DNA from 2 places in the Shewanella sp. DC2-4 genome. Region 2 is predicted to be linked to the other one. Evidence: riboswitches for the same ligand, from Rfam matches in the RefSeq annotation. Region 2 holds a riboswitch; the other holds the start of a gene.

Region 1 (15,153 bases), 2.9 Mb from region 2:
ACTTAGCCGCTTCTTGGTTGAGTCTGCGCTGCATTTCATAATCGTCTGAGTTAATGCTGGTGGTCACCCCCTTGTTTTGCATCAGACAAGCGTTTTGCGGAATCGCATCATACACCTCAAACTTATAGGCCCACCAATCGGCAAAGGTCGATGCGCCAGCACCATGGGCAGCCAGTTCACTCGCCACTTTGTAACCTTCGAGCACATGGGTAAAGGTTTGTACTTTAAAGTGATAGGCCTCGGCCAAGCGGATAAACATCAGGATTTCTGACTGTACATAGGAATGAATATGTACGTCGCGTTGCTGGTTTAATACTTCGGCGACCGCCTGCAGACGATAACTTGGACGCGGGGCGATGGTTTTCTTTTTATCGCTGGAGCGCAGATTATCATAGGTTTTTAACGCCTTTTCATAGGCGATAGCAGCGTCGAAGGTTTCTTCAAATAAGGCTTTTACTCCCATGCGAGTCTGGGGGAAGCGCTGAACAAATTTCTCGCCCCAGTTACTCTGTTTGACGTTTTCACCTAAAGCAAATTTGATACTGGCGGGCGCGTTAACAAATTTGAGTTGTTCGGCCGACTCGCCCCATTTCATTTTGATCAGTTGTGATTGGCCACCGATAGGGTTGGCGCTACCGTGGAGTAATTGCGCGCTGGTGACTCCACCCGCTAAGGCCCGATAGATTGAAATATCGTCGGGATTAATAATATCGCCAATGCGTACCTCAGAAGTCACAGCATCCGTGCCTTCGTTAGTGCCACCATTAATGGCGATATGCGAGTGTTCATCGACTATGCCGGCGGTGAGATGTTTACCTGTTGCATCGAGGACTTGATAACCTGATGGTGTACTTAATTGTTGGCCAATTTTTTCGATGCGGCCATTGGCCATCAAGAGATCAGCATGTTCGAGAATACCTTGTTTATCCGATGTCCACAGGGTGGCATTTTTGATATGTAGCTTCTCCACCTTAGGTGCTTCGCTCAGTCCGTAAGCGACGTTAGGGAAGGTGAGGTGACTCACTAGGCTCGTGCTGGCTTCATTCTTGGGAGCATTATTGCTTGTTTGGTCTGCTTTTTTGAGCTTTGCAGTTTGAGTTAAAGCGACACCGGCAACATTTGTAGTGCGACTTTTTGCATCGACCATACGACCTTGAATGCCGTCATCGGCCATCCACAGCGTAAAGCGGCTAAGGCCGTTAATGCCTGCGGCGCTCAAATCGGCAGTAAAGCTCAATCTTCCGTTATCATCTAACTTAAGTTGAGTGAGTGAGATACTTTGTTCGCCACTGCTTAAATTACCTTGGATGTTGGGTTTATCACTTTTACTTTCATCATGTAGCGATAAATCTAGCGTGAGGTTATTGAGGCTTAATTGGTAATCTCCCAGTAATCGTGCTTGGGGAAGTGAGCGCAGACTTTGCTCCTGACCTTGCAACCAAACACTGTAGATCTGGCCATCTTTAAAGATATTGCCTTTAGTGATAACAAAGTCAGCCATATAACCGGGCGCGAGTTTACCGGTAAAGTCGGCGGTGCCTGTCATCTCTGCGGCTTGGGTGGTGAGTGCCGCGAGAGCGTTTTCTTCACTTAAACCTTGGGCAATGGCTTGGCGTAGGCGCGGCCAGAAGGCATCGGTCTTAATCCCAAACTGCGTTAACGCAAAGGGGATACCTGCGTTAGCTACCGCCGCAGGGTTGGTTGGTGCACGTTCCCACTGTCTTAAATCCGCCAGTGACACTTCACGATCAGCGTCATCTGTCCCTACATCGGGCGCCTGCGGATAGTTTAAAGGTAAGATCAACGGATAGTTCAGCGCCTTTAACTCATTGATGCGTGAGTATTCTTGACCATTACCAAGTAGGTTGGCTGGCAGTTTATGTTCTTTGAGTAAATGGGCTGCACGTAATTGGTCGTTGAGATTTTTGGTTTCAAAGATAATTTGCTTATCGGCTAAATTATCTAAACGCTCAAAGGCAATATTAAATTCGACTTGATTGTTTATTGCGCCATTGGCAGGTTTGTTTTTATTTTGGTTATACCAATTTGCATCGGCAAAGGTTTGCCTAATAAGTGCAATGCTGCCCATTAATGATGAGGGATAATCTTGTTCAGACGAACCTTTATCAAATGCCATAAAAGGTTGACTGCGGGCGCGATAAATCACTTCATTAGCCGTTTTGTCTGCTAATGAAAGGCTGACACCCGTCCCACGGAAGATACCGTCGAGTTTGCTACTTTGCACACTGGTGAAACCATTATTAATCCACTCTTTTGCGCGTTCTTTATTGGGGTAAATGTAATTAAACCATTCTTTTTCAGAATGAATTGCACCATTTTCCGCATTACCACCGATACGCTTTATATCATAGACGGGGCGAGTGAGCTTAAGTTTGGGATATTCGAACTCAATCCCATAATCAGTAAAAGGATCGATAAATCCGGGATAAATTGTATAACCACTCAAATCGATTCTAAATGCGCCAGCGGGAATGTCGTTGTGCTCAATAATGGCTTTAATTCGATTATTTTCAATTAATAAAGTGGCATCGCTTAAACGCTTTCCCGGGGCAATAATTAATTCAGCATGGGTAAATGCAGTGAGTTTACTGGATGTTGTTCCAGTATTGAGTTGGGCAAATGTTGTTTGTGATACTAAGCTAGCGATTATGCTGCAGCTTATCATTATCTTATTGTTTATCTGCATTATTTTATTCAATCGAGTGAGGGTGAACAAAGAGTAACTGAAAGCAGATGTAAATACTAAGGCTGAATTGTAACGTAATTTGAGCGGGAGTGAGGTGCGGAATTAACGGCTGTCGTTTAAGTTTGAAACGATTGATGGATATAAAAAAGCTCGCAAATAATGCGAGCTTTTATGCAAACTGGTGTTGGCAAATTAGCGCCATCACACTTGGTTGGATTAGATTAAGAAATCTTCCATAGAACGACCTTTGTTGATCTCGTTCTTAAATACGGTAGGCATACGGCCTTGGCCAGTCCATTGAACCATTTCACCGTCAACTTCAATTTGGTATTTGGCTGGACGAGGAGCGCGTTTCTTTGCAGCAGCTTTAACAGCTACGCCACCTAAGTCATCAATTGATAAACCAACGGCTTCCATTTGTTGACGGATTTCTTCAATCTTAGCATTACGAGCTGCCATGGCTTGTTCTTCTTCCTCAGCCATAGACTCGCGTTCTACTAAAATTTTATCTAATTTGTCGGCTAAATCACGTAACTCTTCAACGCTAAGTTCTTTTACTGCAGCTTTAAAACGACGGCCGTGAGTTAATATCTCTAAAAATTCGCTCATATCTATTTTCGTCCCACTCTATTTTTTAATACAGGATAATGGTGAACAACACCTAAATGATAGAAACTAATATAGCTCGAATCAAATAAAATTATGCGTTTTAAGGAAATTAAATATTATTTATTTTTTGAACTTTTCTTATTCCCTCAAATAAGTGTCCAAAAAAGTGGCCGTTGCAGCGGATTAAAAAATACAAACAGGCGTTTGACTTTGGTTGACGTTAACGTTAACAGGACGTAAAGTTGCTCTATCCTGCATTGGTATTAACCAATGTTTTGTCCATGTACATGAAAGTGTAGGAAGGAAACCCTATGAAAGTATTGGTGCCCGTTAAGCGCGTTGTTGATGCCAATGTGAAGGTCAGGGTCAAAGCTGACAATACAAGTGTTGACACTGCAAACCTAAAAATGGCGTTGAACCCTTTTTGTGAAATCGCAGTAGAAGAAGCGGTTCGTTTAAAAGAAGCGGGTAGCGCTACTGAAGTGGTTGTTGTCAGTATTGGTAATAAAGCCGTGCAAGAACAACTGCGTACCGCGCTTGCATTAGGCGCAGATCGTGCAATTCATATCGATACTGAAGAAGAGCTCGTGCCAGTGTCTATCGCCAAATTGCTCAAAGCGGTACAAGACAAAGAACAAGCAGAGCTGGTGATTTTTGGTAAGCAATCCATCGATGGTGATAATAACCAAACTGGCCAAATGTTTGCCGCGTTAATGGATATGCCACAGGCGACCTTTGCTTCAGAAATCAAATTAGAAGCGAATACATTACAAGTCACCCGTGAAATTGACGGCGGCATGCAAACTCTCAAGCTGCCTTTACCTGCTGTCGTGACCGCTGATCTACGTTTGAACGAACCCCGTTACGCTTCACTACCTAACATAATGAAAGCCAAGCGTAAGCCATTAGAAGTATTTACTGTGGCAGACTTAGGCGTGACGTTAAAGAGTCACCAAACGATTGTGAAGGTCACTCCGCCAGCTGAACGTAAAGCGGGCATCATGGTAGCGTCGGTAGCTGAGCTAGTTGAAAAGTTAAAAAATGAAGCGAAGGTGATCTAATGGCCATTTTAGTATTAGCTGAACATGATAATGCTGCACTGAAACTCGATACGGCAAAAATTGTTACCGCCGCCCGTGCCATAGGCGATGAAGTACATGTCTTAGTTGCGGGTCACCAATGTGGCGCGGTTGTCCAAGCGGCGCAGGCACTACAAGGTGTTAGCCAAGTACTCGTTGCTGATGCCAGCGTGTATGAAGCGCATTTAGCGGAAAATTTTGCCAAATTGCTGGTGGACTTAGCGCCAAACTATGGTCACATTCTGGCCTCGGCTTCAAGTTTAGGTAAGGATACGCTTCCGCGCGTTGCAGCATTATTAGATGTCGCGCAAATCTCAGAAGTTATTACCGTCGTCAATGCCGATACCTTTGTGCGCCCTGTGTATGCGGGTAACGCCTTAGCGACAGTGCAAAGCCATGATGCCATTAAAGTGATAACAGTGCGCGCCAGTGCGTTTGACGCTGCGCCAGAAGGTAACAGTGCGGCTGTGACGACACTTGATAAAGTGTTTGAAGCGAGAACTCAGTTTGTTTCTCAATCGCTGACAGTTTCTGCCCGTCCAGAGTTAGGCAATGCTGGCATTATCGTATCTGGCGGCCGAGGCATGGGCAGTGGTGAAAACTTCGGTATGTTAGAGCAACTTGCTGACAAGCTCGGTGCAGCCGTTGGCGCATCACGCGCTGCAGTTGACGCAGGTTTTGTGCCTAACGATTTACAAGTGGGTCAAACCGGTAAAATCGTTGCGCCAAACTTGTATATTGCCGTCGGTATTTCTGGCGCGATTCAACATTTAGCCGGCATGAAAGACGCTAAAGTCATCGTTGCAATCAACAAAGATCCTGAAGCGCCGATTTTTCAAGTTGCCGATTATGGACTCGTTGCAGATCTGTTTGAGGCGGTTCCTGAGCTGATTACAAGTCTCAGTTGATTTTATCTGTGATCTAGGTCACATTAAGTGGCTTTGCGGTAGCATCTGCTAAGCCGCTTATGTTTTTATGTGCCTCACGCCCGTGCAAGGGCGTTCTTAGAAGTAGAGGCGCGCCAAATATTAGTAGTGATCAGTAGGGTGATTCCGTTGATCGATTGCGAAAGGATTTGGTGCCGAAGTGGTTCGATTTATCACGATCAACTGCTGGGGTTGTACCTAATAGGTGCAGCACTGCCATAGTATTTTCCGATATGGATATTGGGAATAGTTACTATGGAGCGCTACTGATAGGACAGGTGACCTTGGGTATCTATTGCCTTTTCCCACCAGTTCAGTCGCCCTCCATTCGTATTTAACGAAGATAATAATCAATGACTGTTATGAATTATGCCGATTCGGCACTTTCCTTGTTGCCGCCTGCGGTGGCTATCGTGTTGGCGATCTTGACTCGCCGTGTACTGCTTTCTTTGGGGTTAGGTATTTTAATTGGTGCTTTATTGCTCAATCAATTTTCACCTTTAGCAACGGGTGAGTTTGTATTTAATGGCGTTAAAGGGCTTTTTTGGACTGATAAAGGTCTAAATTCGTGGAACTTATATATTCTCGGTTTCTTAATTGTACTGGGAATGATCACAGCGTTAATTACCGTAAGTGGCAGCGCGCGGGCTTTTGCCGATTGGGCTCGTTTACATATACGTAATAAACGTGACGCTAAACTATTGACCATGTTTTTAGGTTGCGTAGTTTTTATTGATGATTATTTCAATAGTTTAGTTGTTGGTTCGGTCGCTCGACCTGTTACTGATCGTTATTATGTTTCCCGCGCTAAGTTAGCTTATTTATTAGATTCTACTGCGGCGCCTGTGTGCGTTATTTCTCCAGTTTCGAGCTGGGGTGCTTATATTATCGCACTCATTGGCGGGATATTAACTGCCCATGGTTTTGCTGATACAGGTCATTTGAGTATTTTTATTCAAATGATTCCAATGAACTTTTACGCAATCTTCTCCTTGTTATTATTACTTTTTGTTGTCTTTATGGGATTAGATGTTGGGCCAATGCGTGAGCATGAGCTCAATGCCCAACGTGGTAATTTATACGATGAGTCTAAAGGATTACCGCCTGGGGCGAACGCGGATTTACCTGAAGCCGAAACCGGTAAGATTTTAGGTCTATTTCTGCCGATTACCGTGTTGGTATTTGCAACCCTCTATTTTATGATTAACAGTGGCGCTCAAGTACTCGCGGCGGAAGGGATTGAATTTAATATTATTTCTGCTTTTGAGAAAACCGATGTCAGTTCATCACTTTTCTTTGGTGCATTAATTGGTCTAGCGGTTTCGCTGATATTGAATTTAGTGCAAGGCGTTGAGAAATTGATGATAGTCAAAGGTATAGTGCAGGGCGCTCGCTCTATGCTGCCGGCGATTTACATCCTGTTATTTGCTTGGACAATCGCAGGGGTGATTGGTCAACTCGAAACCGGTAAGTTTATGGCGAGTTTAGCAACAGGAAATATTCCGTTCGCGTTTTTACCCGCCTTAATGTTTGTGCTAGCAGGTATTACTGCGTTCTCAACCGGTACTAGCTGGGGTACGTTCGGGATCATGTTGCCGATTGCTGCTGATATGGCTATGGGAAGTCACACAGGCATGATGTTGCCTATGCTTGCCTCTGTGCTGGCGGGGGCTGTATTTGGCGATCACTGTTCACCAATTTCCGACACGACTATCTTGTCGTCTACGGGCGCCAGTTGCCACCACATTGACCATGTGGTGACTCAGCTACCTTATGCACTCATTGCGGCGTTTATTAGCTTAGTGGGTTATGTGGCACTTGGATTTACCGAGTCTGTTGTCGCGGGTTTAGTGGCTTGTAGTGTGGCATTTGTGATTAGTATTATCGTACTTAAAATCAAATCTAAAGGCGCAATTAGCTAGACGTTAATTGAAACCTTTCACTGCAAACGTTCACGTCAAATAAGTCAAAATAAATCAGCCAGCATTATGCTGGCTGATTTTTTTGGTTAAGGCTGAGTTTGTCTTTATCTTTAGCCTATCGCATTAAGGCTACCAACTCTTAGCTTAGCGTGCTTGATCTAGACCGCGGCGTTTAAGTAAGCCTTCCGTGGTTGGTTCTTGTCCGCGGAAGTTTTTGTAGGCGTCCATTGGCGCTATGCTATTACCCACTTCACGGATCGTTTTGCGGTACTTCATGCCGATTTCACGATTGAGCCCACCTTGGGTTTGTACATACGCAAACGCATCCGCCGCTAAAATCTCACTCCACATATAAGCGTAATAACTTGCCGAGTAACCGCCGGGGAAGGCGTGGGCAAAATAGGTCGACTTATAACGCGGAGGTACGGCACTGATGTTTAAGCCGTGCTTTTTCAGGGCATTGGCTTCAAAGGTTGGTACATCTTGCAGCGGCGTCTCTGGGCTTAATGAATGCCATTCCATGTCTACTAATGCGGCGGCCATGTATTCCAGAGTGTCAAAGCCTTGGTTGAAGCTGCCAGATTTCAGCAGTTTTTGCAGCAGTTCATCGGGAATGGGTTTGCCCGTTTCGTGGTGTTTCGCGTAGTTCGCTAACACTTTTGGATGGGCGGCCCAATCTTCTTCAAACGTCGATGGAAATTCGACAAAGTCGCGTGAAACCGAGGTACCCGCCAGACTTGGATAAGTCACTTTAGAGAACATGCCGTGGGTGCCGTGACCCATTTCATGGAACATAGTGGTGACTTCGTTATAGCTGACGAATGTAGGTTGACCTTCGGGCGCTTTCTTTATGTTCATCACGTTGACGACCACAGGTTTAGTGCCTTCGAGGAAGGATTGACCGACGAACGAACTCATCCAAGCGCCACCACGTTTACCTTCACGGGCAAAATAGTCGGCGTAGAAAATGGCCATGCTTGATCCATCGGCATTAAACATTTCGTAGGCTTTTACATCGGGATGGTAAACCGGTAAATCTGGGCGTGGTTTTAAGGTGACGCCATAGAGTTCTTTGAGTGTGTAGAATACGCCGTCTTCGAGCACGCGGTTAAATTCGAAGTATGGGCGAATGCTATTGGCATCGAGAGCGTATTTTTCTTGGCGGACTTTTTCTGCGTAAAACTCCCAGTCCCACGGTGCCAGTTCAAATTTCCCACCGGTTTTAGTGATCATCGCTTGAATGTCGGCCGCTTCTTTCTCTGTGTTAGCAACTACCGCAGGCACCATTGAACCAAACATGCTGTAAACCGCTTCGGGTGTTTTGGCCATTTGCGGTGCTAATCGATAACTTGCCCAGTTTTCATAGCCTAATAGTGTTGCGCGCTCGGCTCTGAGTTTCGCTAAACGAGATACGAGTGACGCAGTTTCGTTTTCACCAGTTAAGCCACGGTTCGCTGAGGCTTCCCAAATACGCTGGCGTAGCTCACGGTTTTCCAGTGATGCCAACACAGGTTGGCGAGTGGTGTTGGTTATGTTAATCAGATACTTGCCATCGTGACCGGCCGCTTTGGCATCGTTCGCGGCTGAAGCTATTTCACCGTCGGTTAATCCAGCAAGTTCACTTTTTGAATCCACCACAACGGCGATTTCTTTGGTTAAGCGTAATAAACGCTGAGAGAACTCATTCGTTAGTGTTGATTGTTCTTCATTTAACGCGCGGATTTTAACTTTTTGTTCATCGGTAAGTTTAGCGCCAGCCATGATAAAGCGTTGGTGATATACCTCAACCAAACGTACGGCTTCTGGGGTTAACCCTAAGTTAGTGCGGTCGTTATAGATGGCTTCGATACGGGAAAATAGCGCTGGGTTTAAGTTGATATTATCTGAGTGGGCCGCCATTTTTGGCGCCATTTCCCCTTGGATTTTACGCAGTTCTGGATTGCTGTTTGACCCTGCTAAATTATAAAACACGCTTGATGCACGGTTGAGTAGGGCGCCGCTTTTCTCCATAGCCACAATCGTATTATCGAAGGTTGCTGCTGCCGGATTATTGGCTATTGCGATAATTTCTTGGTACTGCTCTGCCATGCCTTGCTCTAGGGCTGGCGCGAAGTGCTCATTCTTGATGAGGCTAAAATCAGGGGCTTGATATTGCAGGTTACTGGCTTGGAACAGCGGGTTTTGGGTTTGTACCGAGATAACGTTAGGTGCTTTAGTTTCTGTGCTGCTGCAACCTGCCATGAATCCGGCGGTGAGAGTGGCGCCGATGGCGATGGCAATAAAACTTTTACGCATAATTGAGTGACTTCCTTTGAATTGTTGTTTTTTTAGGACTGTAACGTTAGTAACTTAAATAGGACTGAAAATGGCTTGTTATCGGGTAATGTCTAAGTAAAAAAGGAGCCTCGCATTAGCGAGACTCCTTTGGCTATTTCCTTGCAGGGAAAATAGGTACCGCTTTTTACTTACTTCTTAATCACGCGATGATGAGATGATTAATTAGCGAGTAAACTTGTGGTATTTATCAATACCAGAACTTCTACCTGTGTCATGACATACTGCACAGGATTCAGAGGTCGGTTGTTTAAACCAGTCAGCAACCTTTGGTATGCTGATTTCACCACCGTTGCTTGCCATATGCGCCTTAGCTGAATCGCTAGTGTGGCAGGCATAACAGTTAGCGGTGACTGGGCTTGTCATTTTGCTACCTGGCTCAGCGATGTATTGATTTGGCACTTTGCTTAAATCAATCGCTTTTTCATGACAGGCAACGCAGCTAGTAGAGGCTTCAATCGCGCCTGCACCGTTAGCGGTTTGCGCTTGAGTTCCATCAGCTTTAACTTCACCGACTTTAGCGCCATTACCCCAGTGCCAGCTGTGCACCATAGGACCAAAACCTGCGCCTAAGGCTGCTGAAGTACGTTCCATGCCGTTGTCATGGCAGGCGATACAAGCTTTACCACCTTCATCGAAGGCACCATTTTTGTGGAACGCAGTGGCATCGTTGTGACAAGTAGTACAGCTGTTAGTACTCGCTATCTCACGACGTTCGAAGCCAGAGACCTTTTGAGTGGTGACAGGGTTAACGACATCTGAGTAAGCCGTAAAGGATATGCCCATAGAACCATCATAACCTGTCGCTCTTAGGCTGCCATTACTTTGGTAGCGTTGCTTGCCATCATATTCCATCCAACCAGCGGTACTGAATGTCACGCGGGCAGAATAAACATAGTTAGCATTCACTGCGCTGATATCTGTCAGTAAATGACAGATATTTTTAGTGCCGTCAGTGTTGTAACCATAGTAGTAGTTAGTACGGTTACCTGGGCGACCCACTAAGCTGCCATTTTCATAGGAATGTAAATAAGCGCCCGCATAAACTACGGGTTTCTTAGCGTCATATACTAGCGGGCTAGAATAGTTAAAGTTGTCTTTAATGCTAAAGACGTTACCATCGGTGTCTTTCACTGTCAGTGTTGTACACCAGCCTGGGGCGGTTACTGCTGCCGCAGCACCTGTCGGCGCATAGTGGTCTGTCTTGGTAGAAATATCATCTACTTTAACAGGTGTTGATAGACTTAATTTATACTTAGCGCGAATCGCTTGGCGTTCGGTTATACCCGCTTTGCTTTCGTGCATAATGCGCAGATCCGCACCATTACTTGGGATAATAGCCCCTGGTACGCCACCACTGTCATGGCAATCAATACAACCTGGTCCAGCTACGTTGATGTTTTTAGGTGCTTCAACGTGACAAGATGTACAGTTTTGTACTGAAAAGTCTTTAGTAAAATCTTGGTGATTGATATGACCAATTTTAGATAGGGTGTTTGTCGCATAGCCACCCGTAGAGAAACCTTCAGCATTGACAACTGCGCGGCTAACTGAACCGTGACACACTAAACAGCCTTCCACGAAGGTGACTTCGCTGTCCATGCCAGTAGCGACATAGCTTGCATGACGACGAGGGCTTGTTGAGTAGTCGATATGGCAAGAGTAACAACTATCAGTTGTGGTTGAATGGGTGCCTTCAGGTTTGTTAACGACCAGAGGTTTAGAGGTCGCAATACCATTATTACCACCGACACGTAACCAAACAATACCTTCAGTGCTTGGATTAACCCCTTTCATTGGTACTTTAAATTGGTAATGACCATCAGCTAAAGCGGTCAATTCAGCGCCGACGGTTGCTTGAGTTGCTTCACCGCCAATATGGACGTTATCTGCAACACCATTTTTATCAGCTTCGGTGCGGTTAGTGATGAAGCCTTTATCTGTTAGTGCAGCCACTTTGGCTTGAGCATTTAACAGTCCGTTGATTAGGTTATTGTTTTCATCTGTAATTTCAAATTCGTAAGTGATACTGCCTTCGCCAAAGCTATAGTTGATCACTTTGACGTTAGTCATAGTAGAACTGGTGACTGGGGGCGGTGTTCCAGGCTCTCCGGGTGTTCCAGGTTCACCGGGTGTTCCAGGGATACCGGGCGTTCCTGGTGCTCCATCTACACCATCTTTACCATCATCGCCACAGCCAACAAGGGCGCCAGTTAGTGCTAAGGCAACTAAATATGCCAGTTTTCTAGAGGTGAAAATTCTCATCATAATCTCCATTTGATCCAATATGCGAATAAAGGACGGAGTGGAGCACTAAAGTTTGCAGGGTAGATTAGTGCTTTGACCGTTGGTCTCAATTTGCAAGCTATCGAATACTTTTCTTTTTTTAATTGAGCACGTTTTGTCTCGAATGAAATATTACTGTTAAATTTGTGTTTGTTTTTTGAGCGCAAGCCCATTTATACCTATTACTTTGGAGGTAGATCGCACTTTTTAAATTTAACTTTTACTAATTTTTCCTTATGAAACAACATTTAAGTTTCAGTTAAGCTTTCATTAACAATTGAGCGGTATCGGGGCGTTTTTTATGTTTTTTGCAGGGAAGAGTATTAAATGAAGTGGACTAGAAATATTTCAGGAGGCGATTGGGGATTAAAATGATTGATAAGTTGGTGTCATTGCAGAATTTCATGATAAAAGCTTAGCGGCTGCTAGTGTTCTGATGTGAAGCGCAATGTTAGACTAGCGCTCAATTTGGCTCTGGTAGCAGACGCGTAAGCGATAACGTTTTTAAAGGGTATAAGTCTTGGCTCAATTGTATTTTTATTATTCGGCAATGAACGCGGGTAAATCCACTTCCCTATTACAGTCATCCTATAACTACCGTGAACGCGGTATGAATACTTTGGTCATGACAGCTTCCATAGATGACAGATATGGCAAAGGTAAAGTGGCCTCACGTATTGGCATTGAAACCGAAGCACAGGTATTTAGTAGCCAAGATGATTTGACTCAAATGATTAGCGATGTGCATCAAGCTACGCCATTAAGTTGTGTGCTGGTGGATGAGTGTCAGTTTTTGAGTAAAGAACAGGTTAAGCAGCTGACGCATGTGGTCGATAATATTGATATTCCTGTACTCTGCTATGGCCTAAGAACGGACTTTCAAGGCGAACTTTTTAGCGGCAGTCATTATTTATTAGCTTGGGCCGATAAATTAGTTGAGTTGAAGACTATTTGTCATTGTGGGCGTAAGGCTAACATGGTGGTGCGTCTTGATGGTGAAGGCAAGGTGATGCGCGAGGGTGAGCAAGTGGCGATTGGCGGTAATGAAAGTTACGAGTCTGTCTGTCGCAAACATTTTCGTGAATTTATCTGGGATGCGCATGAATATGTGGGATGAGGCTTCGTTAATAGTGTGATTATTGAGCGACTCATTCTTTTTGTGCGACTTAAATTAGCTCGTTTTGTTTTTAAGTCATACTGTCTGTTGCCTTAATCGCTGAAAATACCTTGATATCAACAAATTAATATTTGGCAAAATGTACTATCAGCTTAACATTAGTATTGATTAGTGGCGGTTGTGGGTCACAGGCACCCTTCTTTACAGTGAAGTTAGGTTTGATAAAGTGTGGAACATAATGGGTACTAAGACTAATTAATAGAGCCGGATAATGGCTAGATGAGTTTGATATCTTGCTTTACTGAGTGGCAACGGATTTGCTGAGTTGCATGAAAGATGAATATTTTAGTGTTTTTTTGGAGCTGTTTTGCCTAATTCCACATCAGAGATGAAGTTCGAAAATTATCGTCCTCGTCCACCACAACCTGAGCCTAAAGCTAAGGTTAAGCCGCCGCGTAAAGCCAGATCAAAGGGCAGGGTCTGGTTCTTATTTTTCATTCTGATTTGCTGCGCTGCATTGCTGATTGGACTTGAAGTTAAAACTTCGTTTTACCAAGCAAAATTCATCAATCAATATGCTAAGACGCTCACCTATGAATTAGAAAGCTCACCGAGCCAAGCGGTTATTTATCCTAGTTATGGTCCTTTTGATGAGCGCCATGGCTACAGTAAGTTACCTCAGTATATTGATAGGTTATTGCAACGGAATTTTCAGATAACGCAACAAGTGGCGTTTTCGCCAGCGTTGCAGGAATACGCTCAACTTGGATTTTTTCCGCCTTACCATGAAAAGGCCCAATCTGGGTTGACGCTGCTCGATTGCCGCAATACCGATTTATACGAATTTGCCTATCCTAAACGGGTTTATCAGGACGACGATAAGATCCCCAATGAAATCGTTAATACTTTGCTGTTTATTGAAAACCGCGAGTTATGGACGACGGAAGAGAAACTCAATCCTGTGATCGACTGGCCACGTTTTGTGGTGGCAGGTATGAGTCAAATTGCTGAAATGGTTGGTATGAATGTCTCTACCGCGGGTGGCAGTACACTCGCGACTCAGATTGAGAAATTCCGCCATTCTTCCCAAGGTTTAACCTTGAGCATTAAGGATAAGTTACTGCAAATTGGCTCGGCCAGTGTGCGCGTGTACCAACAAGGTGAAAACACTGAACCTGCTCGTAAGCGCATCGTTCAAGATTATCTGAATACCGTGCCATTATCTTCGGCGCCAAATCATGGTGAAGTTCATGGTATTGGTGATGGGCTGTGGGCGTGGTTTGGTACCGATTTCGATACTGCAAACAAGCTGTTAGCATCGCCGCAGATCAAAGGTAATGCCACCAAGCGCGGACAAGTATTCCGACAAGTGGTTGCCTTGATGATCGCCCAACGTCGTCCGTCCTACTATCTATTGCAAGGTCATGAAGATCTTGAAAACTTAGTCGATAGCCATATCCGTTTACTCGGCCAGTATTATTTGATTGATCGTGGCCTACGTGATGCTGCACTCGCGCAGAAATTGCAGTTTAAGGTCGCCAAGCCGCAGCGTAATACCCAATCTGGCGCAGATAAGGGCGTGAACACAGTTCGCATTCGCACCGCAGGCATGTTAAATGTGGGGCTGTATGATTTAGACAGGCTCGATTTGACGGTCAATAGTAGCTTACACAGTGACTTACAGCAGAAAGTCAGTCACTACTTACGCAGTCTGGCGCAAGTGCCTACCGCGGAGAAAGTGGGTCTGCTTGGCGAACGGTTACTCGACCCAAGTCAACTGCAAAACGTGCTGTATAGCTTTACGCTTTATGAGCGCACTGATACCGCCAACCGAGTTAGAGTGCAGACGGATAGCACTGATCAGCCTTTTGATATTAACGAGGGCAGTAAGTTGGAATTGGGCTCAACCGCTAAATTGCGGGTGATGGCGACCTACTTAGAAATCATTGCCGAGATCCACGACAAGTATTCCAAGAAACATGGGATTGAATTGGAATCCATCATTATCGAACCAAGGGATCATTTAACCCGTTGGGCGATTGATTACTTGATTTTAAATCCCGACAGACGTTTAGACCGCATGTTAGATGCGGCGTTACAGCGAGAATATTCGGCCTCAACCAGTGAACAATTTTTTACCGGTGGTGGGTTGCATGTGTTTAATAACTTTAAA
Region 2 (15,153 bases):
CATTGATTAGTGGCTTCGTGCTTATTCGAAAATCGCTAACGCTTCCGATGGTACATCCTGTACCCCGAAAGCTAGCTCGGCATCCATGCCTCGCTCACGCTATTTTCTTCAACGCCCTTCAGCAACTTCGCAGGGGAGGTGAACTTCTGTGGCCACTGTGTGGGCTGTAACTACTGAAAGAGTTATGTCTGTGCCATCTTTCCCGCTCATTTTCCCTAATAAGTTTATCATCGATGACATTTGTCATCCTAGATTGCTGACAACTCACACTGCCGTGATGGACATTTTACGCAGATACTTAAGTCATCTAAACAAGGAGGCTTAATCATGCAACATAAATCACTGGACCAACAATTAATCGAATACCGTCAACAACGTGCTTTAGCTATGCCTTTATCCGGCATGATTGTGTGGAGCTTACTGTTTTTATTGAGCTTTGTATTGCCTCCTTCGCAGTTGGTGATGGCGGTCTTTATCGGTACTGGTTCTATTATCTACCTTGCCATGGGTATTTCGCGGCTGACGGGCGAGAATATCTCGTTTAAGAAAAGCGCTGAGCGTAATTGGTTTGAGACTGTGTTTCTCGCTGCGATGGGGATGAGTTTTTTAACCTTTAGCATCAGTATTCCCTTTTTTATGGAAAATTATCTGGCCTTGCCTTTCGCCCTTGCGGTGCAAACAGGTTTAATGTGGTTAGTCCACGGTGTTTTAGCTGCGCAAAAGGTGGCCATAGTGCATGCGATAGTGCGTACTTTAGCCTGTGTGGCAGCTTTCATGCTTTGGCCCGAGCTGAGCTTTCAAATTCAGCCTCTAATCGTGGTGTTTTGTTATGGTTTTTCAATTCCTGTGATGCAGCGCCGTTGGAAGATTCAGCAAAATCTGTGTGCTAGCAATTAGTGGGTTATCTTTGGGTTATTGTGTAGATTTTGGCTTTGCGGCCTAATGGCCGAGGTGAATCAAAGTCGTGGGGCTTCAGCCCTGACGCTTAATCAGTGGGGCTTCAGCCCTGACGCTTAATCAAGAGTCTAACAAGTGATCTCGCCCTAGATCGATTTGTATGTCTGCCAGCGCACAGAGCTCAAACTGGTGTTATTGCATTATGGTTATTACCCTGCACTTTTTGCAGTGTGAAGGAGCTTATAATGCAAACCATGAAACTTACGTTCGTTACCGCTGGTGTTGTACTCGTTGGTAGTTTGCTGCTTAACGGTTGTGATAGTGGCAATGTGAATACTCAAACAGGTACACCAGACTTAACTGTAACAACCGAGGATGGTACTGGTGATGATATTAAAATTGCCACAGCAGTTAATACTGCGTTGATCGCTGATCAGCAGCTACAAAATTTAGATATTCAGATAGAAACCCGCAAGGGCGATGTCACCATTTCCGGCAATGTAAATAGCCAAGCTCAGAAAGACCAAGCTGAACGGGTGACGGCAGCAACCTCTGGTGTGCACTCGGTAAATAATCGGTTGGAAGTAAAATAGCAATGTCAGTAAAGCCGCCTGTTTGATGTATTCAATCGACAGACGACAAACAGGAGCGGCAGCTCTTATCTGGCTTTAATTCACCGCTTATGCCACAAAATACCAATCCCCGCCAACCATGCTGCGGGGTGTTGGCCTTCTTGATTTATAAATGTGTGAGTCTAGCTATGGTCACTCACGCTGGCCTTGCGGCTGCTGTGGCAGATTTGTGCTTTGGAGTTTGTACCTGTTGTGATTTTCTTTGCGCCACATTTCGCACTTGCTACGTAGCTTTTGGCTTCGTGGCCTTACGGCCGAGAAAGTCCTAGGGCTTCCCCCCTGACGTTTAATCAAGAGTCGACCAAGGAGGACTGCTCGTCCTTGTCTTTTTAATTGTTAATTCTACTGATGTAGAACCTTCGATTTTTAGTTCACGTCCATATTGTAGTTGCAGATTTATACGGCCTTACGGTCGAGGTGAATCAAAGTCGTGGGGCTTCACCCCACACCCGACCAAGGAGGACTGCTCGTCCTATCCTCCTTGGATGCTCCATGACGTCTCCAACGGAGTTGAAAACCCCTTGGGCATTTAGCGTCCTTATGCTATCGCGTCAGACGCTCGTCCCTGATTCGACTGACGCTATCTCGGCATCCATGCCTTGCTCACGCAACGAACGCAAATGCCCCGCGGCAACTCCGATGGTAGGGTGAACTTCTGTGATCTCGGTGTTGGCTGTAACTACTGAAAGAGTTATGCCAAATCCATCTTTACTCTAATCTTTAGAGATTCAAGGCCATTTTTCTCTAGTTTGTCTTTTAAAATAAACTTAACTAGATGTTCAAGATTGAGAACCAGTAATAAGCTGGCTCTGTGAGAGCAAAGTAGACGATGTGAGCCAATATAAATCCTACTGTCACTATAAAATCAACGACGTGTAATACTACTTTCTGATGTTTGATACGCTTGAAGATTAAATCAAATGTACTCTCGACTGTTTTATGTAAAAAATTATATTCGCAAATAATCTGATTTTGTTTTCTTTCTGTTTCATTTTTCACTGCGTTTAATGTGTGCTTCTGATTTCGAAGCACCAAGTCAATTAATACAACGAAAATCCACACACCAATCAAAACAGCAGTGTTAATCCAAAACAGGTCGTTAATCTCTCTAGTGGATTTCAACTGTGTGGCGACAATGACTGTTGCCACAGGTATCCCAAGAATCTGGTTCTGAATATCTGAAAATATTTTGTTGATTTTTGCGAGTTCTTCTAGCTTGGTCACTTCAAGTTGATCTACTACTTTTTCGTAAGAAAAATCAGAAGCAAATATTGCGTAACCTTCGTCTAGTTGTTTGAAAATGTCCGGAAGTTCATTTAATAACTTCGCGAATCTATGTTCCTCTGTGGTTTTTTTGTACTTTTGGCATATAACTTTTTCAAGAATTTTTAACTTCTGCTCTTTGTGGATAGGACTCTCAAAAAAGCTCATCAAATTAGATAAAGAATCCTGATTAATTTGTTCAATATCGTTAGTCACATATTGAACGGGCAAAATAAATTTACCGTTATTAACAAATACCAATTGCTGTGTATCTTTGTCCAGATAAGCCGCAACAAGTCCCAGTAGCTCAACTAATTTCAATACAGAAAGATATTTATCGACTATTGCAGGGCCATTTTCATCTTCAGAGTACCAAGCATTTTCAATTAAGTAGAATCGGGATTTTTGGATTTTACCTTTTCGGAATTGCAACACATCGTCAAAGCTATCAGCTAGAAGCCCAAGTCCTGTTCTTGGGTCTGATAGCTCCAGTTCAACTCTAGTACCGACCGTTAACTGTTCGATATCAAAAGCTTGAAGGAGATGTACACCTGTATTAGTTGAGTCTGCTAAGGCTGATTGGAGTAGCTCTAATTCTCCCGTATCAGCCGCAGTAAAGTATCCTTTTCTGCCATCGAAAAGTTCAACATTTTTGTATAGTTTACTAAGTGTCTTAAGATTCATCGTCTTCATTTTCAGCTGTTTCAGCTAATAGTTCTTCTCTTAAGTCATCAGGAATGTTTGTTAGTATAATTCTTTGATTTTTATGGTCATATTCGACATCGCCATTTTTGATTGCAGTTCTTGAAAAATTTAGCTTCCAGAACTTAGATTTACCTTCGAAGTTTACCAATCCTTTTGCTGCTCGTCGATCAGGGACAAATCCATCTGACAAACTAAACTCTTCGCGCGATAAAGTTGCTGTAAGTGCAGAGGGTGCGTCAGGCCAACAGTGATTGGCCAGAGCAGTCAAGCTGAGGGGAGTATTTTTGGGTAACTGAATTATAAATTGATGAGCTCTTTCCAAAAACTCCCCTCTAGACTCGACTCCCATCTGTTGCTCGGTTGCAAAAGTATCTAATGCTGTAACGAGCTTCTGAGTCTCAACAAGTGGTTTTAATATGTCGTTGCAACCAATAAATACTTTAAAGTAATCAGCGATATCACTTCGTCCCTTGAGAAAACTAATGTAACGCTCCCCCCCAGTTTGCCAAGCATTCAAGTCTATGCGACCAGCAACACGTAAGTGACTTAAATCAAGATGAACACTGTCAATAACATCTAGGCCATCTGTAATAGCTGTACCTACTGTTTCAGTAACAATTGCTACTAGCAAATAATGAACATCGCCGACGCTAATTTTTGCAAAAAGTACATAACCTCCCGTTGCTAATAGTTCTTCTCCAGCTTTATTGGCTAAGCGTACCATTAGTTTTTCCGATAACGTTTTAAAGTCGTACTTAGCTTCTTGGGTGTGTTGTCGAATGTATCGCTGTACGGGGTACTCATCCTCATCTGGTTCGAAACACCCAAATGCTTTACCTGTGCTACCTGAGTAAAGGTTGTAAAGGTGGTCCACTAGCCTTTGCACTGACCTGTTTACTGGTAATAATGTTTCGCGTAATTCCTTGTCAGCGCCTTTGACGTGTTGTTTTTTTATTAGCTTGTGTACGATACATTCTGTAATAACGTTCTGAACTGTAGCTACATTTTCAGCCATCAAATATTTCCTTTTACTTATCATTATATTTTCGAATCTGTTACATCATTCTTGTATTCGGCGTGCGAAAGCTGGGACACGCACGAATCTCTGTTTATTCTATTTTCATAGATCTAACCTTTATTTGAAGCTATGCAACTTAGACCAAATTTTCGCCAATTTTTAAATCACCTGTGAGCTATGACTGCAATCTTGGCAGGTGAGGGTATAGCTCTGGCTGCGTTTTTGTATTTTGATATTTTTGCTTTGGCACATTGGGCACGCTTGTTTCATTGGTGTGTTTTTGGTGCATTGATTGCATTTAATGTAGTAACCAAACTTACCGTACATTGGTGTGTAGTTTGTTGATTCTCCGCAATGTTTACAGCTAAGAATGCTGTGTGTATTAGATTGTGTTATTGCTTGGGTTTGAGCTTCAACTGCTTTGTTAACTTCAAAGTGCGCGATAGGCTCTCTGACTTGTTGTGTCTGCGCGAGCGTTATTTCACTTGTTGCTTTATGTGGGTCTACATGCCGCTCGATTAAAAAGTTCGCAATTGAATTGAGTTCTTGTTGATTAAAGTCGGGGCGGGTGTCGCTTACATTTATAATGCGCATGAACTTGCTTTTAAGATTCATGATTTTTTCAAGTTTATCGACTAAAAACTCTGTTTTAACTAGCAGCTCTGAAATAGCGGTTGGCATAGTATCTCTGTTGATTACCGCATCGCTTGATACCGCGCACACATGGTCCCAGCAACGCATGCCAAAGCCCTGCTGTTTTATTCCGAGTAACTTGCCGAGAATTTCACTTCGATGCTGCTTTAGCATCTCTTTAAGCAGTGATTGTTGTAGTTCAACCTGTTTGATTGGTGAGGGCATGCCAAACCAGTGATTGCCGTGGCTGCGAGTCCATTCACCCTGCTGGTTGACTTCTACATGGCCTTTTATGCTTTTAGATTCAATTAATACAAAACCGTAGGTATAGATAATTAAGTGATCAATTTGCGCGGTTTCGCCGTTAAAGGTGAATCGAAAATCATTGATGACTAACACTTCTGGATGATCTTTGAAGGCGCGGCGTAAATAGAAGGCAACATCCTGTTCTTGTTTTTGACCCGCAATCGTTTGTGGTGTTTGGGTATTTTGAAGTGATTTGGTTTTTAGAATCATTTATCAACAGCATCCATTCATAACTTGATAATAATCAGCCTCATAATACCCACTTTGCAGTTCAAAGATAAAGACAAAAATAGCTAATCATTAACGCTGGGAGTGTCATTATTGACTATCAGATATACACAGGGTTTAGCTGGATTAAAAAAGATGGTTCAGGAACCAATCTTTTGGGATTAACAGCTAACTCTGAGATTGCAGAAGTTCATCTTTCCCTGCGAAGTTGCAGAAGGGCATTGAAGACTCTTTATTAAAGGCCAAAGAGCAAATAGGCTTCATTTTTATGCCTTGATTACTTTCCAATAACTCCAGTGTCTGAGGAATACACTATCCCCTCGGAGTTGCCGCAGGGCGAATAGACAAATTGCGTGAGTCTCGGCATGGATGCCGAGCTAGCTTTCGCAGGTGCAGGGACGCATCCTTCGGAAGCGATAGCAGATTTGGCAATGAGCACAAGGGGCTTTCAACTCCGTTGGGGACGTCATGGAGCATCCAAGGAGGATAGGACGAGCAGTCCTCCTTGGTCGGGTGTGGGGTGAAGCCCCACGACCTTCTCGGCCGCAAGGCCGTATAAATAACAAAAAAGCCACTGTAATCAGTGGCTTTCATCATGAAAATCAGAATCTAAGCGATTCTGCTTAGTCCAGACTTGGTTCTTCGCTGTAATCGATACCGTGGTAGCTCAGGCAAGCGTCGACTTCGTTGCTGCTGCCTAGGATGACGGCAACACGTTGGTGAATTTGTGTTGGTTGAATATCCAAAATGGTTTCGTAACCCGTTGAGGCTTTACCGCCAGCTTGTTCGACTAAGAATGCCATTGGGTTGGCTTCGTACATCAAGCGCAGTTTGTATGGTTTTTTAGGATCTTTATTGTCGGTTGGGTAAGTGAAAATACCACCGCGAGATAGCACGCGGTGTACATCGCCGACCATGGCCGCAATCCAGCGCATGTTGAATGATTTTTCGCGTGGGCCAATTTTACCGAGCAGTAAATCGGCAATATAGGTTTGCATTGGCGCTTCCCAAAAACGTTGGTTCGACATGTTAATGGCAAACTCTTGGGTATCTGGGCTAATGCTCATGGCGGCGTTAGTCAGTAAAAACTCATTGGTTGCGGGGTGCAAAGTAAACAGTTGCACGCCTTGGCCTGTGGTTAATGCCAGCATGGTTGATGGACCATAAAGTACATAACCTGCGGCTAATTGTGCGCGGCCAGATTGTAAAAAACTAGTTTCAGTCAGCTCGCCAGCAGGGGCGGGCAGGACGGAGAAAATGGTGCCGACTAATGAGTTAATATCGATATTAGATGAACCATCAAGTGGATCGAAACACACCAGATATTGACCATTTCGGCTGACTTCAACCACATGATCTTCTTCTTCCGACGCCAAACCGCGCACTGTACCGTCAGCTTTTAATGCATCTTTGAGCATGTCGTTGGTGATGATATCCAGTTTTTTCTGGGTTTCACCTTGGACGTTTTCTTGCTCAGTCGCGCCTAACACGCCCGCAAGTGCACCGTGGCGAACGGCATGGCTAATGGCTTTTGAGGTGTCGGCTAAGGTTAAAATTAGGTGGGAGAGGGAGTCGTTCACTGCCTGTGAGGTCAGGTGCTGGGCAAGAGTCTGCATGTTATGTCCTTTAGAGGTTCAACAATGAGGTCAATTTCGTTATTTGCCGCGAATGATAACTCAGTTAGTCGACAATTTCAGCGATGTTGCTGATGCTTTTAGCGAATATTAAGGCTTTTAGGGATTATTTGGATTGAGCTTGGCGCAAGGGCCTAATTTGTATCGGCATATTGCATGCTCTTTCTATTTATAGGCGGCCTCTGGCACAATGTCGGCTTGTTTTTAATCGCTGACATCTTAGGCGATTATGTTTCCAAGGAATAATAATGATTAAAAATAGGTTAACTTGGTTCCCTGCGTGCTCACTTAAGGTGCGCGCCGTTCCCCTACTGATAGCGAGCCAAATGGCCATGATGTCGACAGCTATGTTTTCAATTACCCCAGCTTATGCAATGGAAGGCGGCAAACTGCCACTGACGATTGAGCGAATGAATGCCTCGCCCGCATTAGCGGGCACCAGTCCTCGAGGTTTGAAATTGTCACCCGATGGTCAGCGTGTCACTTATCTTGCGGGCCGTAAAGACAATCAAAACTTTTATGATCTCTGGCAGATGGATGTAAAGACGGGCAAATCTAGCCTATTGCTCAATGCCGATAAGTTGGCAAGCAATGAATTATCCGATGAAGAAAAGGCCCGCCGCGAACGCCAACGTATTTATGGCGAAGGCATTATGGAGTACTTCTGGGCCGATGATAGCCAAGCGCTATTAATTCCGGCTGCTGGTAATCTGTATTATTTCTCATTAGTGGATAACAGTGTCAGCCAACTTCCCATTGGCGAAGGGTTTGCCACAGATGCGCGCCTATCGCCCAAGGGACATTTTGTGTCTTTCGTGCGGGATCAAAATCTGTATGTGTTAGATCTGGCGACCAAAAAACGCCAAGCTATGACGAGCGATGGCGGCGGGGCGATTAAAAATGCCATGGCCGAGTTTGTCGCTCAGGAGGAAATGGATCGCATGACAGGTTATTGGTGGGCGCCCGATGAATCGGCCATCGCCTTTACCCGTATTGATGAGTCCGGTGTCGAGCAAGTAACCCGTAACGAAATCTATGCTGACGGTATTAAACTTACTGAGCAGCGCTATCCCTATGCCGGCAAAAACAATGTCGACATCGCCCTCGGTGTGGTCACGTTAAAAGATAAGGCTATCAATTGGGTGAAGCTGCGCGAAGAGAACAGCGAAGACAATAGCAAAGATATTTACCTGCCGCGGGTCGATTGGCTGCCCGATAGCAAACATTTGTCGTTCCAGTGGCAGAGTCGCGATCAACATAAGCTAGATTTGCAACTGGTGGCGTTAGATTCACTGACTAAGCCAAAAACCTTAGTGAAAGAACGCAGTAACGCTTGGGTGAACCTCAATAACGATCTGCACTTCTTAAAGCAGCAGTCTGCCTTTATTTGGGCGTCTGAGCGTGACGGCTTTAATCATCTGTATCTTTTTGACTTAAAAGGCAAACTTAAAACCCAATTGACTCAGGGCGAGTGGGCTGTCGATGCGTTGGAATACATAGATGAAACCGCAGGTTGGGTATATTTCACTGGCCGCAAAGATACGCCAATCGAGAAACAACTTTATCGCGTGCCTTTAGCGGGTGGCAAGGTTGAGCGGGTAAGCAAGCAAGCGGGCATGCACGATCCTGTGTTTGCCGACAATCAAAGTGTGTATCTGGATTATTTCAATAGCTTATCTCAGCCACCGCAGATCAGTTTACACGGTGACAAGGGCCAACAACTGGCTTGGGTTGAGCAAAATGAAGTCAAGCAAGGCCATCCTTTATATGACTATGCGGGTCTGTGGCAAATCCCTGAATTTGGTGAACTGAAAGCCGAAGATGGCCAAGTGTTACAAACCCGTTTATTCAAACCTGTTCCCTTCGATGCGAGCAAGAAATACCCTGTCGTAGTGCGGGTTTACGGTGGGCCGCACGCACAGTTAGTGACCAACAGTTGGAGCGAGCAGGACTACTTTACCCAGTATCTGGTGCAACAAGGCTATGTGGTGTTCCAGTTGGATAACCGCGGCAGCGCCCACAGGGGCACAAAGTTTGAGCAAGTGATTTACCGTCACTTGGGCGAAGCTGAAGTCAAGGATCAAAAAGTGGGAGTGGACTATTTACGGAGTCTGCCATTTGTCGATGCCGATAATGTAGCAATTTACGGCCACAGCTACGGTGGTTACATGGCCTTGATGAGTCTATTTAAGGCGCCAGATTACTTTAAAGCCGCGATTTCGGGCGCGCCTGTAACCGACTGGCGCTTATATGACACCCATTATACTGAGCGTTACTTAGCCCATCCTGAGGGGAATGGAAAGGGTTATGAAGCCAGCAGCGTGTTTCCCTATGTGAAAAACTATCAATCGGGTCTGTTGATGTATCACGGTATGGCCGATGATAACGTCTTGTTTGAAAACAGCACTCGGGTTTATAAGGCGCTGCAGGATGAAGGGAAATTATTCCAGATGATCGATTATCCTGGATCTAAACATTCGATGCGTGGCGAGAAAGTGCGTAATCACTTATATCGCTCACTGGCCGATTTCCTAGATAGGCAGTTGAAAAACGCCAAATAGTAGGCATAAAAAAACCAGATCCTAGGATCTGGTTTTTTGTGAATCGATTCTTATCAAACCAATTAATGCGGATGTCGCTTAGCGGGTGATTAGCCTTCTAAGTTACCGCAAAAACGATAGCCTTCACCGTGAATAGTCGCGATGATTTCTGGCGTATCTGGCAAGCTTTCGAAATGCTTACGGATACGACGGATAGTCACGTCTACAGTACGATCGTGTGGCTTAAGTTCACGGCCAGTCATTTTCATCAGTAGATCGGCACGAGTCAAAATTTTGCCTGGGTTTTCAACAAAGTGCAGCATAGCGCGGAACTCGCTACGTGGCAGTTTGTAAGATTCACCCTGTGGGCTCACTAATGAACGGCTGTTGATCTCTAAGCTCCAATCATTGAAGCGGTAGTATTCTACTGAGCTCTTTTCTTCGACTTCAGCGCCAGCGCTGTTGACACGAGTCAGAAGGTTACGAGCACGAATCGTTAATTCACGTGGGTTGAACGGCTTGGTAATATAATCGTCCGCGCCAATTTCAAGTCCAAGAATTTTGTCGACTTCGTTGTCACGACCTGTCAGGAAGATAAGACCGATGTTGTTGATTTCACGTAGTTCACGTGCCAACAATAGACCATTCTTACCTGGCAAGTTAATGTCCATAACGACCAAGTTAATTTTGTTTTCCTGCATAGCCTTATGCATTTCTGCGCCATCATTGGCCTCAGTTACCACATACCCTTCTGCCTCGAAAATACTTCTCAGCGTGTTACGGGTAACGGCTTCATCTTCAACGATCAGAATGTGCGGATTTTGCATATTATTTACCTAAATTTTAATCAGTTTATACTAACCAATAAGAGCAACTTACTTCGGGCTCTTATATTCATAAAAGCGTTGATACTTCCTTGAACTGCTTTGTGCTCAAAAGGAAAATCTTTACGGTGACATCTATATCTGGATGTAGATTAAGTGCACGTTTAAGTGTAATACGAGAAAACGTAATCAGTACCAACTTCGATAAGCAATAGTTAGAATAAGTTCCTTAACTATTGTTTTTTTTAAATGTTTAAAAGACAAATCAAATGTAGAACAGATTTTAAACAGATGCCCGGTCAGTTCACGTTACTTTAAGCGATATATGTAACAAACTGTATTGAACGATAAGCATCTTGCTCAATCTGTTTCAACTCACCAGTACGTACATTGTACTCGTTTTAGTCATTTGTTAACAAATGAAATGTTAACAAATTTTAGGTGAGCAGGGTTTTTTACCATGATATTTACTTTAGCTATTGATTAGTATAACTAATGTATTTCTTATTCCTGTGAGCCAGTTCACGCCTCTTTGGATTTTACAATCACTCTGCTACACTAGCTTGGGTTCATTTTTCGACTAGACTACCAATGGACAATACGACTCAAAATTTGTGGCAATGTTACCAAGCGCCGTTGTTTTTGCTGACTCAAGCATTATCCTGTGATTTTTCCTTTGCTGTTATTACCGCTCATAATCCCGCTTCAAAGCTTCTCTCTCCTAGCCAAAACCGTTTACTCGATCGCCAACTTCTTCGTGAAATTGAATTACTCGGTAGCCCTTATCGTGCTTTAGTGGGCGCAGCACCGGATTTATCCCACATGGAAAAAAGTTGGGCCGTGTTTATCGATAGAACGATGGCATTGCAATTGGGTAAGAAATTTAATCAATATGCGATTTATGTTGTCGAACAAGGGGATGTGAGCTTAGTGCCTTGCACCTTGGATGGACATGATGAAGTGTGTTTAGGCAAATTTAGAGATTATGTGCAGCTGGTATACGAGCTACCCGATTTGAACATTTAGTTGTTTTCAAAAGATTTTATTTAAATTGTTCATTTGTTATGAAATTAGCATTGACTTCATTAGGGGTTTATTGCTACTTTTTTCGTCCCTTTCCTAGGAAAGGAACAGAAGAGGAGCGTTAACTAGGTAGTCGGTCAGAGGAGCACAAACTCCAGCGATGACTGATGAGGGAGATTAACGCCGAGGCATAGATATGGTTGCTGCATGTTTATGTCGGTCGCTCAGGCTGAATCCTGACGATTGTCACCTGTAATTGGTGGAGAGCTTCTGGTGACGATTGCTGTTTCCCTTCTTTTGGGGTGCGTTATCATTGAGCACCAGGCTCTTCGAACGAAGTCAGTTCGGAGTGTGATCATGTTAGTTAATCAATATCTTATTCAATCTGCATTTATTTGTTGCCCTACGTGTTTTACGGAGGTGCGCTAATGTCCCTTGTTGTCGCAAAATTTGGTGGCACCTCAGTCGCCGACTATAACGCTATGAATCGCTGTGCCGACATAGTGTTAGCTAATCCTCATTGTCGTTTAGTCGTGGTCAGCGCTTCGAGCGGCGTGACAAATCTACTAGTAGAATTGACCCAAGAATCGATCAACGACGATGGCCGATTACAGCGATTAAAACAAATTGCCCAAATTCAATATGCGATTTTAGATAAGCTCGGTCGTCCTAACGATGTGGCCGCCGCATTAGATAAATTATTGAGTCGCATGTCAGTATTGAGTGAAGCGCTCGCATCACAACGCAGCAAAGCGACTATGGATGAGTTGTTGTCCCTCGGTGAGCAATGTTCTTCGGCGTTGTTTTCGGCGGTGATCCGCGAGAAAGGTGTTAACTCAAGTGCCTTCGATGTGCGCCGAGTGTTACGTACTGACAGCCACTTTGGCCGCGCTGAACCTCAGGTCGAGCAGATTGCGACTCTAGCTCGTGATTATCTACAGCCACTGTTAGCTGAACAAGTGATTGTCACGCAAGGCTTTATCGGTGCCGATGAAGCGGGACAAACAACAACGTTAGGTCGTGGTGGTAGTGACTATTCTGCTGCACTGTTAGCTGAAGCGTTACGCGCCTCAGCGGTAGAGATTTGGACCGATGTCGCGGGAATTTATACAACGGATCCTCGTTTGGCGCCCAATGCCTTTCCAATTGCAGAGATCAGTTTCAATGAGGCTGCCGAGATGGCGACCTTTGGTGCCAAGGTATTGCATCCAGCGACTATTCTTCCTGCCGTTCGTCAGCAAATTCAAGTGTTTGTGGGTTCAAGTAAAGAGCCTGAAAAGGGCGGAACTTGGATCCGTCATCAAGTGGAAGATGCGCCCGTATTCCGCGCTGTGGCTTTGCGCCGCGATCAAACCCTATTAAATCTTCACAGCTTGCAAATGTTGCATGCTCAGGGCTTTTTAGCGGAAACCTTTGCGACATTAGCGCGACATAAGATCAGTGTGGATTTGATTACCACATCAGAAGTGAATGTGTCTCTAACCCTCGATAAAACTGGTTCAGATTCGAGTGGTCAAGGTCTGTTGAGTGAGGCATTGCTGCAAGAATTATCACAGCATTGTCGTGTGCGAGTTGAAGATGGATTGGCCTTAGTGGCTATTATCGGTAATCGCATTGCGACGACGCCTGGTATTTGTCGCCGTGTATTTGAAGTGTTAGAACCACACAATGTGCGGATGATTTGCCAAGGTGCCAGCCCACATAATCTGTGTGTGTTAGTGGCAGAATCGGAAGCGGCGCAAGTGGTTAAATCGCTGCATCAAAATCTGTTCGAAGGCGTTTAGTATGTTGCCGACAACATCGTCTCTGCAAATCGGGGAGCTTGCCGCAGGGCAAGCACTTACTTTGCCTATCTACCATTTCAAACCGAGTGATGATAAGGCGACTGGCCCCAAAGTGTATATTCAGGCCAATGTCCACGGTGCTGAAGTACAAGGTAATGCGGTGATTTATCAGTTGATGAAGCAGCTTGAACACTGTGACATCCGCGGCGAAATCACCTTAGTGCCATTGGCCAATCCACTCGGGATCAACCAAAAAAGTGGTGAGTTTACCCTTGGCCGATTTGATCCTATTACGGGCGCGAATTGGAATCGTGAGTATTTGAATCATGCAATCGATTTACCGACTTGGTATGGGGAACATGCCAAGCTGAGTGATAGCGAGCTGCTCCAAGCCTATCGCAGTACTTTGGTTGAAGCCTGTCAGCAAAAATTGCGTCATGAATGGGGCATTACTACTGGCCATAGGCTCGCGGTTAATCTGCAGATTATGGCCCATGGCGCGGATATAGTGCTCGATCTGCATACGGGTCCTAAATCCTGTAAACATTTGTATTGTCCCGAATATGACTTAGCTGCTGCGCAGTTTTTGTCGATCCCTTATACGCTCATTATCCCCAATGCCTTTGGTGGCGCCATGGATGAGGCTGCGTTTTGTCCTTGGTGGCAATTGAGTGATTTTGCAAAATCTCAAGGGCGCGATTTAGGAGTTGCAGTGTCAGCGTTAACCTTGGAATTGGCGAGCCAAGAGCGCGTCTGTCTTGAGGATGCACGGGTTGATGCACAAGGGATTTTGGCATATTTAAGCCACCGAGGCGTGATCGCTGAAACCGTTGCACCTGCTAAAATGCGCCGTTTTGGTTGTTACCTTAAAGACTATAAAAAGTATCACGCTCCGAGCGCGGGTTTAGTGGAATACCTCGCGCCTGTGGGCGAGCCATTAACCGCCGGCAAACCCTTAGTGAATTTGCTGCGTATGGATTTATACGGCACGGCGGATGAACTAAAGACCTTAAGTTTACCGCAGGACTGTGTGCCGATTCTGCACTTTGCTTCGGCGTCGGTGCACCAAGGGACTGAGCTTTATAAAGTGATGACCAATGTGTTTGAGTTGCCGACATTCCAGCCTAAATCATAAAAATTAGCTCGTAAGCATTAGCCCATAATAATTAGCTTATGGGACTGAGAGAAAACAAAGCCAATCGATTAGGATTGGCGTTGTTTTAAGGTGGCTATAACCACTTGAATCGATAAAACAGCGCCATTTGCAGGGCGACGAGTGAGATTAATATGCCGCAGAAGGTGGCGAAGGCCCAAGTGTTATCCGCACCCGGTATCCCACCAATATTGACCCCAAGTAAGCCTGTTAAAAAGCCCAACGGTAAGAAAATTGCTGACACTAAGGATAAGAAGTATAAGCGTTTGTTGAGTTGCTCCGACTGCTGACTGAGTAATTCTTCTTGAGTCACATTGGCTCTATCGCGCAGGGCATCGAGATCTTCAATGGTGCGGATAAGTTTATCGTTTGTTTCCCTCAGCTTGAGTCGCTCGGTATCTTTAAATAGACTGAATTGCTCGGAAATCATTTTCGAGAATGCTTCGCGCTGTGGGGCTAAATAGCGGCGAATGGCTACAGTTTGACGGCGCAGTTCGGCGATATCGGTACGTA

What was found. A riboswitch is a leader RNA that binds a small molecule or an ion and turns the genes downstream of it on or off. The one in region 2 is predicted to bind lysine.
Region 1: it holds a riboswitch for lysine, as region 2 does, so the genes downstream of both, HQQ92_RS06050 (Na+/H+ antiporter NhaC family protein) here and lysC (lysine-sensitive aspartokinase 3) in region 2, are expected to answer to the same signal.

Annotation. Positions count from the first base shown of each region.
Region 1 covers NZ_JABRVR010000002.1:1,192,582-1,207,734, forward strand. Annotated here, with positions in the region: gene HQQ92_RS06030 (amidohydrolase family protein) at 1-2,707, opposite strand, end outside; gene HQQ92_RS06035 (H-NS family nucleoid-associated regulatory protein) at 2,924-3,316, opposite strand; gene HQQ92_RS06040 (electron transfer flavoprotein subunit beta/FixA family protein) at 3,628-4,377, shown strand; gene HQQ92_RS06045 (electron transfer flavoprotein subunit alpha/FixB family protein) at 4,377-5,303, shown strand; lysine riboswitch at 5,399-5,595, shown strand; gene HQQ92_RS06050 (Na+/H+ antiporter NhaC family protein) at 5,675-7,243, shown strand; gene HQQ92_RS06055 (M3 family metallopeptidase) at 7,388-9,538, opposite strand; gene HQQ92_RS06060 (cytochrome c3 family protein) at 9,743-11,842, opposite strand; gene HQQ92_RS06065 (thymidine kinase) at 12,384-12,980, shown strand; gene HQQ92_RS06070 (transglycosylase domain-containing protein) at 13,348-15,153, shown strand, end outside.
Region 2 covers NZ_JABRVR010000002.1:4,049,045-4,064,197, reverse strand. Annotated here, with positions in the region: gene HQQ92_RS18440 (DUF7010 family protein) at 328-897, shown strand; gene HQQ92_RS18435 (BON domain-containing protein) at 1,143-1,490, shown strand; gene HQQ92_RS18430 (hypothetical protein) at 2,301-3,485, opposite strand; gene HQQ92_RS18425 (nucleoid-associated protein) at 3,466-4,512, opposite strand; gene HQQ92_RS18420 (nuclease-related domain-containing protein) at 4,675-5,664, opposite strand; gene HQQ92_RS18415 (class 1 fructose-bisphosphatase) at 6,306-7,298, opposite strand; gene HQQ92_RS18410 (S9 family peptidase) at 7,565-9,877, shown strand; gene arcA (two-component system response regulator ArcA) at 9,967-10,683, opposite strand; gene HQQ92_RS18400 (DUF3293 domain-containing protein) at 11,272-11,706, shown strand; lysine riboswitch at 11,807-11,981, shown strand; gene lysC (lysine-sensitive aspartokinase 3) at 12,132-13,487, shown strand; gene HQQ92_RS18390 (succinylglutamate desuccinylase/aspartoacylase family protein) at 13,489-14,622, shown strand; gene HQQ92_RS18385 (zinc transporter ZntB) at 14,717-15,153, opposite strand, start outside.